DNA from 2 places in the Paenibacillus nitricinens genome. Region 2 is predicted to be linked to the other one. Evidence: predicted binding sites of a transcription regulator. Region 2 holds the regulator's gene; the other holds the start of a gene.

Region 1 (5,243 bases), 280 kb from region 2:
CTAATTTATGATCGATAGGTAAGATAATTATGAATTGAAAAGGGGAGTTTCAATGCGTAAGTACTCTAGCGTTCTACTAAGCGTACTTGTAGCCGGATCGTTGCTATCTGCTTGCAGCGGCAACAATAACGGAAACACAGCGGGGAACAAAGGCGGGGAAGCATCTACTGCGCCAACAAATGCGGTAACGGATAATACAGCAACTGCTACGGATGCGCCAGTGGAGGACATTACTCAAAGAAAAGTGACGATCAAGATCCACTATCCAACACCTGACTTGACTGAAGTGAGAGCGCAAGAAGATGACAAGATTAAGCGTTTCCAAGCTGAATATCCTAATGTTGAAATTGTTAAAGATGACTGGCAGTACAATGTAAGTGAAATCGGAATTAAAATGGCTGCGAATGAAGCACCAACCTTCTTTAACACCTACGCTACAGAAGCTAAATTCCTGGTGGAAAAGGGCTGGGTTGCTGACATTACGGATCTTTGGAACAAATATGAATTTAAGGATCAAATTAACCCAGTACTGCAAAATCAATTCATCATTGATGGTAAAGTTTTCGGCGTAACTCAAAAAGGTTATGTAACAACTACTATGATCAACAAAAAAATGCTGGATGAAAAAGGCGTTGCAGTCCCACCAATGGATTGGACTTGGGATGATATGCTGAATACGGCTAAAGGCGTAGCTGATGTCAAAAAAGGCATTTCCGGTATTGCTCCAATGGGTAAAGGTAACGAAGCAGGCTGGAACTGGACCAACTTCCTGTTCGAAGCTGGCGGTGAAATTCAAAAGGTTGAAGGCGGCAAGGTTGTAGCTACATTTAATTCCGACGCTGGTGTTAAAGCACTGGATTTCTACAAAAAACTTAGATGGGAAGCTAACGCGATTCCTCAGGACTGGGCACTTGGCTGGGGCGATGCTGTAGGCGCATTCCAACAAAGTCGTACAGCTATGGTAATGGCTGGATCCGATGGCGTAATCGAGCAAGCACTGAATCAAGGCGGACTGAAACCTGAGGATGTGCTCACATATCCAATGCCTGCTATGGAAAAAGGCGGTAAGCACACCGGGGTACTTGGTGGTGATTACCTCGTTATTAATCCGAATGCAACACCAGATGAGCAAGAAATGGCATTCCGTTATATCACATTTGATTACTTCTCTGATAAAGGTTTGGAAGCCCTGGATGCAGTTCTTCAACAACGTACAGCTGATGGCAAATACTTTATCCCGCCACTCTTAGATTATTACTCAGCAGATTCTGAGTTTGGTAAGAAGACCAAAGCGGTTTATGACAAGTACACAAATGTATACCAATATAGCCCTGATATTATGGGACTTTTGGATGGTAAACCTGAAGCTCAATACAACACACAGGACTATTACGCAACTATGTCCAATGTTATTCAAGAGCTGTTCTCCAAAAAAGGAACGGATTCCAAGAGCCAGCTAGAAGCAGCAGCTAAAACAGTGCAAGAGAAATTCTTTGATACGATTAAAGCGGAATAGTCTAATGCAAAAACCGGCCCCTTTGGGGTCGGTTTTTTTGTTCTGAAGATTTATAAATTTATAAATCTTCAGAAATAGTGATAATCAATTGGAAATTATTTCGGTGAAGGAAAATCGTAAGGGACTGTGATGAAGAGAATTCATTTTTGAGTACTGATTTTAGATATATGGAATAAAAAGGAGCTAAAATTTTGCTTATTAAAGTATAAATCTAAGATTTAAAGGGTTTTATAACATAAAATATGGTAAAAAGACTATAATATGATCGAATGAAAGCGCTTTGAAAACAAATCAAAAAAACTTTATACTTTGTGAAAGATTTCACTATACAAGGTAGAAATCATGTGATAAGATAAATGTGTAGAGAAAAACAACTAAAAATTGACAGGAGGACGAGGGAGATGGCAGTTAAGAACGAAGTCGCCGCCCAAGTTAAACAAGTTACCGCTGAAGAGTATATTCAGAATTTAGTGGATAAAGCAAAAAAAGCGCATGAGGCGTTCATGGCGCTAGACCAAGAGCAAGTTGACACAATCGTTCATGCAATGGCGTTGGCTGGACTCGACAAACATATGTACCTCGCAAAATTGGCCGTAGAAGAAACTGGACGCGGCGTATACGAAGACAAAATTACGAAGAACATCTTCTCAACTGAATATATCTGGCACGGAATTAAATACGATAAAACAGTAGGCGTTATTGAAGACAACGCTTATGATAGCTTCCAAAAAATTGCTGAACCCGTCGGAATTGTTATGGGTATCACACCGGTAACCAACCCTACATCCACCACGATGTTTAAAGCGTTGATTTCGATTAAGACACGGAACCCTATTATATTCGGTTTCCACCCTTCTGCGCAAGAGTGTAGTGCAGCCGCAGCCAAAATTCTTCATGATGCTGCCGTGAAAGCTGGCGCTCCTGAGAACTGTATCCAATGGATTGAAATGCCAACAATGGACAAGACAAACGCATTGATGAACAACCCAGACGTTGCTCTTATCTTGGCAACTGGTGGTTCTGCAATGGTAAAAGCAGCTTACAGCTGTGGTAAACCAGCACTTGGCGTAGGCCCTGGTAACGTACCTGCTTTCATTGAAAAGAGCGCGGATATTGATCAAGCCGTAACGGACATCATTCTTTCTAAGACATTTGATAATGGTATGATCTGTGCTTCCGAGCAAGCTGTTATTATCGAAGAACCAATCTTCGATCAAGTGAAGAAAAAAATGATTGCTAATGGCTGCTACTTTGTGAATAAAGAAGAAGCTGCCAAACTGACTAGTGGAGCAATGAACGTAGATAAATGTGCGGTTAACCCAGCAATCGTAGGTCAATCCGCAGTGAAAATTGCTGAAATGTGTGGCATTCAAGTCCCTGCCGGCACAAAGATTCTGGTAGCAGAACTTGAAGGAGTAGGCACTAAATATCCACTGTCCGCTGAAAAATTAAGCCCGGTTCTTGCTTGCTACAAAGTTAAGAATGCAGATCAAGGTATCGAACGCGCAGCTCAAATTGTTGAATTTGGCGGTATGGGCCACAGCTCGGCTATCCACTCCAACAATGAAGAAGTAATCATGAAGTTCTCTAACCGTCTGCAAACAGGACGTATTCTCGTTAACTCGCCTTCCACACATGGTGCGATCGGCGATATCTATAACACTAATATCCCTTCATTGACTCTGGGCTGCGGATCTTATGGTCGTAACTCCGTGTCGCAAAACGTTACAGCAATCAATTTGATCAACGTGAAAAGGGTGAATCGTCGTACCGTGAATATGCAATGGTTTAAAGTACCTGACAAGATCTATTTCGAAAAAGGCGCTACTCAGTACCTGACCAAAATGCCTGATATCACACGTGTCGCAATTATCACTGACCCAATGATGGTTAAGCTTGGATATGTTGAAAGAGTTGAACATTACCTGCGTCAACGGCAAACTCCTGTAGCTATCGAAGTGTTCTCTGAAGTTGAACCAGATCCATCGACAACTACAGTTGAAAAAGGTACTGCAATGATGAACAGATTCCAACCGGACTGCATCATCGCACTTGGCGGCGGTTCCCCAATGGATGCTGCAAAAGGAATGTGGTTATTCTATGAACATCCAGATGCAGACTTTAATGGTCTGAAACAAAAATTCATGGATATCCGTAAACGGGTATACAAATTCCCTAAACTTGGTAACAAAGCTAAGTTTGTAGCGATTCCAACTACTTCGGGTACAGGTTCGGAAGTAACATCTTTCGCAGTTATTACCGATAAAACAACTGAACAGCACACTAAATATCCATTGGCTGACTACGAGTTAACTCCAGATGTAGCTATCATTGATCCTGAGTTCGTATACAGCTTGCCAAAAACTGCAGTTGCTGATACAGGTATGGACGTATTAACACATGCTATCGAAGCTTATGTATCTGTTATGGCGAGTGACTATACTGATGGTCTAGCTATTAAAGCCATCCAACTGGTATTCCAATACCTTGAAAAATCGGCGCTGGAAGGTGACAGAGTAGCACGTGAAAAAATGCATAACGCATCCACACTTGCTGGTATGGCCTTTGCCAATGCATTCTTGGGTATTAACCACAGTTTGGCGCATAAATGGGGCGGACAGTACCACACTGCTCATGGTCGGACTAACGCGATCCTTATGCCACACGTTATCCGCTACAATGCTAAAAAACCTACGAAGTTCGCTTCGTTCCCTAAATATTCGCACTTCGTAGCTGATGAGCGTTATGCTGAAATTGCCCGTATTCTGGGATTGCCAGCCCGCACAACTGAAGAAGGTGTAACTAGCCTGATCAATGCTATTCGCGATATGAATAAAAAATTGGGCATCGAAGAATCGTTCCAGCAACTGGGCTTTGATCCTAAGGACTTCGAATCCCGCGTAGATTACTTGGCTGACCGTGCGTTTGAAGATCAATGTACAACTGCCAATCCTAAGCTGCCACTGGTATCTGAGCTTGCTGATGTATACCGTAATGCGTTCTACGGAAGATTTGATAATTAATAAATGGTTAAATAGAGAATAGGATAGTTGTGGACTTAGATAAAGGTGACAAATATCACTCGAAAGGTGATATTTGTCACAGTGTTTTTATAGAAAATAAACTAGAATGTTTATATAAACAACGGTCCCACATATGAAATGTTGATTGTGAAATTTGGAACAACCACATCTTTTGGGGATCACGAGACACGGGATCAACCTTCAAGCCCGCGATCTCTACAAATATAATAAATATAGATGGAGGGATTTAGCATGTCGGTGATTGAAAAAGAAGTAAATGAAGTGAAATCCGGTTGGAGAAGTTTTACAAAAGGTAAATGGGCTAAGAAAGTTGACGTTAACAACTTTATCGCTAGTAACATTAAGCCTTATGAAGGTAACGAAGAGTTCCTCGTAGGTCCTACTAGTAACACAACTGAACTGTGGAAGATTATTTCCCAACTGAGCAAGGAAGAAAGAGAAAGAGGCGGCGTATGGGATGTTTCCCTAGATACTGTCTCCACAATTACTTCACATGCTCCAGGCTACATTGACAAGGATAAGGAACAAATTGTAGGCGTGCAGACTGACGCTCCTTTCAGACGTTCCATTCAGCCATTCGGCGGGATCAAGATGATGGTCGATGCTACGAAGGCTTATGGCTTCGAGCTTCCACAAAACATCGTTGACATGTTTACGAACATTCGCAAAACGCATAACCAAGG
Region 2 (5,243 bases):
CGTCAGCGCCTTCGGCAAACTTCCCATCTACAGTAAAGCGTACCCAAACCATCAACTCGGTCCCGGATTCATTCTTCCCTGTTAAGACCCAGTAGACTGCATTTTCATCCCACACGGATTTCTGTGCTTTAGTTACCTCTGTTAGACCCGCGCTGGTTTTGGCGACATCCTTAGCGATATCTCGCTCGTTCCATTGATCTTTCATAATATAAGCATAGAACTGGATGAGTCCGAACAGAAGGAGCAGAATCAGAACTGACCCCAGGAGGATCCATTTTTTCCTTTTCTTCAAGGTACAGCTCCCTTTCTAGTAATATATCTTTTTTGATTATATAACACACCCGTGTGTTTATCCAAAGTTTCATATCTCGTTCAATGATCTAATGATCAGAAACACAAAAGGCTGTAACTTTGCAATTGCAGAAAGTCACAGCCTTTCAGTTATTTGTTATGATTTAGACTATCGTTTTAGCAGTCCATCAAAGGCTTCTTGCGCCTTACGACGGATGGCTTCCTCATCTAGCGTTACACATTGTCCATGTTTAACAACCTGTTTACCATTCACCCATACATGCTCAACATCCTTGGCACTGGCAGAATAAACAGCGTGAGACAACAGATCTGTGTGTGGGAGCAAATGCGGCTGGTCTATATCAATAGCAATAAAGTCAGCTTTCATACCTACAGCGAGTCTACCCACATCATTTAAAAAGATAGACTTCGCGCCATACTCCGTAGCCATACGTAGAGCTTCCGGAGCCGGAACAGCCGTAGGATCACCACTTACACCTTTATGGATGAGTGCTGCAAGACGCATTTCTTCAAACATATCCAAATTATTATTACTTGCCGCTCCATCTGTACCCAGTGACACCTTCACTCCGGCCTTTAGAAGATCCGTAACTCGAGCAACTCCACTAGCCAGCTTAAGATTGCTTCCAGGGTTATGGGATACACCTACATCATGACGAGCCAGTATCTCGATCTCTTCATCATTCAAATGAACACCATGAGCGATTATAGACGGACGTGTGAACATTCCAAGCTTCTCTAAATGCGCTACTGGCCGCAGTCCGTAATCCACCACATTCTGCTCCACTTCGCGTTTCGTTTCGGACATATGGGTATGCATCGGTAAATTCAAATCATGAGCCGCCTGCACAAACTTAACAAAGAAGTCTGGTGGGCATGTATATGGGGCATGTGGCGAGATCATTGTCGTAATTCTACCTTCAGCCTTACCATGCCAGTTACGCGCAAAAGAAACCGCTTCCGCAAGCTTCTGATTTTGTACTTCTTCTGGACATAGACCGATTACGCCTCTCATTAGTACGGAACGAATACCTGATAATTCGACGACCTCCGCTACTCGGTCCATATGATCATACATATCCAGGAAGGTTGTAGTGCCACCTTTCAGCATTTCAAGTACAGACAAGGAGGTTCCCCAGTATACATCTTCTCCGGTGAACTTCTCTTCCATCGGCCACATCTTCTCCTGAAGCCACACCTGAAGCGCTAAGTCATCTCCATAACCACGAAGCAATGACATTGCGGCATGGCCATGCGTGTTTACCAGACCTGGCATAAACAACAGACGACTGCCATCAACAACTTGCACATCGTCTTCTATTAAAGGCTCTTCTTTTCCTATGTAAGTGATCAAATCATCTTCAATAGTCATATATCCACTAAGAACCGGCTCATCCGTTCCCGGAGTAAGAAAACGCCCGCCCTTGATAATCGTTTTATTGCTCTTCATTTCTGCTTTCTTCCTTTCCATCCTTCAAATAATAAGCAAGGCTTTGCAAATCTGTTGTAAAATCAGCAGCATGAACCCGGATATTCGATGGTGTTTTTAGAATCACTGGTGCAAAATTTAAAATCGCCTCAATGCCAGACTCAATGAGAATATCCGCTACATTCTGCGCTTCTGAATCAGGTACTGTAATTATCCCAATTCGAATACCTTGCTCACGAACCGTCTGACCAAGCTCCTCCATCGGTTGAACGGTAAGTGAGTTGATTTTCCGCCCTACCTTAGGCGCATAGGAATCAAATATAGCGGTAATCTTCATAGTATCTTTCAAATAAGCATTATAATTAGATAATGCATGTCCAAGGTTACCGGCACCCACTAAAGCCACATTCAGTTGTTGATCCAGCTTCAGAATATGACGGATTTTCTCAATAAGATAAGTTACGTCATACCCGATACCTTTTCTGCCGAAATCTCCAAAATAAGCTAAATCTTTGCGAATTTGAGCGGGATTCAAATCAAGTTTCTGTCCTAGCTCTTGAGAGGAAACGGTTAATATTTCACGTTTCTGTAGATCATTTAGGAAACGTAAGTACACAGGAAGTCTGCGAACAACGGCTTCTGATATTTTTTCCGATTTCATAATTTACCTCCTAATGTAAGTAATATTCTTTACTAACCTTATACTAATTCGTGTACCTCGTCTCAATGAAGAGCGGTATTCTTATACCGCCCTTCATTGTAGAGTGATTAATATGATCGATGACGTTCTTTTTAAGAAACGCCTCCGTCTTCCAACCACTCCGCTATACGAGGAACCATTTGATCCGTAAGCATATGCTCCATTTTTGGGCCAGGCAACGAATAGAGGAAATATTTCCCATAGTGAGATTCGATCACCCTAGTGTCATACACAATAACAATACCCCGATCTTGCGCTGTCCGCACCAGCCTTCCAAATCCTTGCTTAAAGCGAATAACCGCCTGAGGAACAGACAACTTCATGAACGGATTCTTTTTCTGGGCTTGTAATAACTCAGACTTCGCTTCCGCTAGGGGATGGTTTGGCGGTTGAAACGGGAGCCTCACGATGGCCAAGCATGTTAATGCTTCACCCGGAATATCAACACCCTCCCAAAAACTGCTTGTTCCTAACAGTACAGAGGCTGCACTGTCCTGAAAACGGCGGATCAGCTTGCTACGGCTGCCCCCCTCCACGCCTTGACCCAGCACCGTGATCTCTTGTGAGGCTAGAGCCTCTTTCAAAGGATCGTAAACCTGGCGTAGCATCTTGTAAGAAGTAAACAGGACAAGCATCCGCCCGCGTGTTGTAGTCGCTGCTTCTGCTAGTGATTGTACGAGTGTATCAACAAATCGGGCATCGCCCACACTGCCCTTCACACTAGGGAAATCCCGTGGAATAACTAACAGCGCCTGCTCCCGATACTTAAAAGGAGAAGGCAGGAGTGATGTCATCAGACGCCCCTCTTCCGCAGCTTCATTAAGTCCGAGATTATCAATCATAAACTGGAACGATTTATCAACAGAGAGTGTCGCCGAAGTTAGCACGATACTTTTCTTTTTGTCGAAAAACAGCTCCTTAAGCTGAGTACTGACATCAACAGGAACGGCATACAGCTGTAGCGATTTACTGCGATAATTTCCATTCGCCTCCAGCCAATATACTACATTCTCATCGTTTAATCCCATAAAAAACCGTACTTGCTCACGTATTGAAGCTAAATCCTTAAATAAGCCGCTAATATCGGTAACTAGACTATCTGAGGAAGATTGACCTTCTTGATCTCGCATTTCATTAAGCATTTTATCACCTTTACGGATAATTTCGCTTAATGTCAGATTCATAGTATTCTCTAAAGCAACCAATTCATCCCAATCTTTCGGTTTACGGGTAGGAAGTAGCCGCATGACTAACTGGCCAGCTTCTCCCGCTGCTGCATCGCTGCGTTCCGGCAAGAGGCTGAATAGTTTATCACTAAGCAGATCCCAGGTTTCTTTTATGGTAAGCAGGTCCGGATAGATTCTATCGATCACTCCGCTCCATTCAGAAGCTTCCTCACTGCCTGATGACTGAAGCATTTGGCGAAGCGTAGGAAGTTGGCCATTTCGACTATCCTTATAAAGACGCGATAGTGTATGTGCCACCGTGAAATGCTTCATATGCATGCCTAAATGCTTGCCAGCCACGTCCTCCAGATGATGGGCCTCATCAATTACAAGATGTTCATAAGCCGGAAGTAGCTGGTGCCCAGCCTTAACATCTGCGAAAAGCTTAGAGTGGTTCGTAATGACTACGTCTGCAATACCAGCTTCATGCTTTGCCCGATGGTAATAACACTTACGGAACCAAGGACAGGAGCGCCCCAGACAAGAATCGGTATCGCTAGCCACCGTCTCCCAGAAATCTCCTCCACGACCGCTTAAGTTGAGCTCTTCGTCATCTCCTGATTCGCTTTGCGTCAGCCAAACGATCATCTGAGCCGCAGTAAGCGCATCTTCCCTCGGACTGACAAAGTCTTTTTTATTAATTTTATGTTCGAACTTACGAAGACACAAATAATGCCCTCTGCCCTTAAAAATTGCAGCTTTAAATGGAAATGGAACTACCTGTGTTAATAAAGGAATATCCCGCTCACGCAATTGATCCTGCAGATTAATAGTATGAGTACTGACCATAACTTTTTCATTCGTGCGAACGCTTTGGTATATGGCAGGCAACAAATAACCAAGTGATTTGCCGGTTCCTGTCCCTGCTTCGATCAATAGATGTTTGTCTTCGGCAAGTGCCGTCATCACCTCATTGATCATAATATCCTGAGCTTCTCGGCTTTCATACTGCGGCAAAGTTTCTTTAAGTCGTTTCGTTACTTCATCCATATAATCTGTAAAAGATAAATTCTGTAGCGGATTCTCAGCATGCTCGTCTCGAGGTGGAGCTAATTCGTTCCAGTCTCCTACAGCAAGCGCTAATTGACGATAAAAAGTCAGATCACCTTCGGGCTGAAGCGTCTCCGCTTCCCGTTCACGCAGCAGACCATCGAAATACCAACCAAGATCACTATCCTCTTCCGTAAACAGCTCACAGAGTCTCTGGATCGTCAGCAAAGGCAAATCGTAGAGCTCCTCCAGACATTCCAGCAATACAAGAGCAGTTGCGAGTGCATCACTGTCTGCCTGATGCGGACGATCATGCGTCACACCAAAATGTGCACTAACTGATCCTAGTTGATAGGATGTGAGGGAAGGAAAGCAGATTTTCAGAAAATCAATCGTATCTAAAATCCGTCCTTGAAATGGTAAATACCCACATCGGTCTAAAGCATTTTGCAAAAAATGGAAGTCGAATGCGACATTATGCCCTACAAGCACAACATCATCCAAGAGTGGAACAAGCTCCATCATCATCTCATCCAGCTCAGGTGCATCCTTTACATCATCGTCGGTAATCCCCGTTAGACCAGTT

Evidence for each region. Region 2 encodes Rex, which represses fermentation and respiration genes when NADH is low (regulators of the CRP and FNR family bind a similar motif). Its sites were predicted from a motif close to TTGTGAAATATTTCACAA; they were not measured.
Region 1: the regulator Rex is predicted to act here: its motif matches at 1,826-1,843, upstream of adhE (bifunctional acetaldehyde-CoA/alcohol dehydrogenase).

What each region holds. Positions count from the first base shown of each region.
Region 1 is NZ_CP183948.1:4,831,414-4,836,656, reverse strand. It holds gene ACN6KS_RS21610 (ABC transporter substrate-binding protein) at 53-1,516, shown strand; gene adhE (bifunctional acetaldehyde-CoA/alcohol dehydrogenase) at 1,918-4,539, shown strand; gene pflB (formate C-acetyltransferase) at 4,792-5,243, shown strand, end outside.
Region 2 is NZ_CP183948.1:4,556,407-4,561,649, forward strand. It holds gene ACN6KS_RS20240 (cell wall elongation regulator TseB-like domain-containing protein) at 1-292, opposite strand, end outside; gene ACN6KS_RS20245 (amidohydrolase) at 461-1,762, opposite strand; gene ACN6KS_RS20250 (redox-sensing transcriptional repressor Rex) at 1,749-2,402, opposite strand; gene dinG (ATP-dependent DNA helicase DinG) at 2,534-5,243, opposite strand, start outside.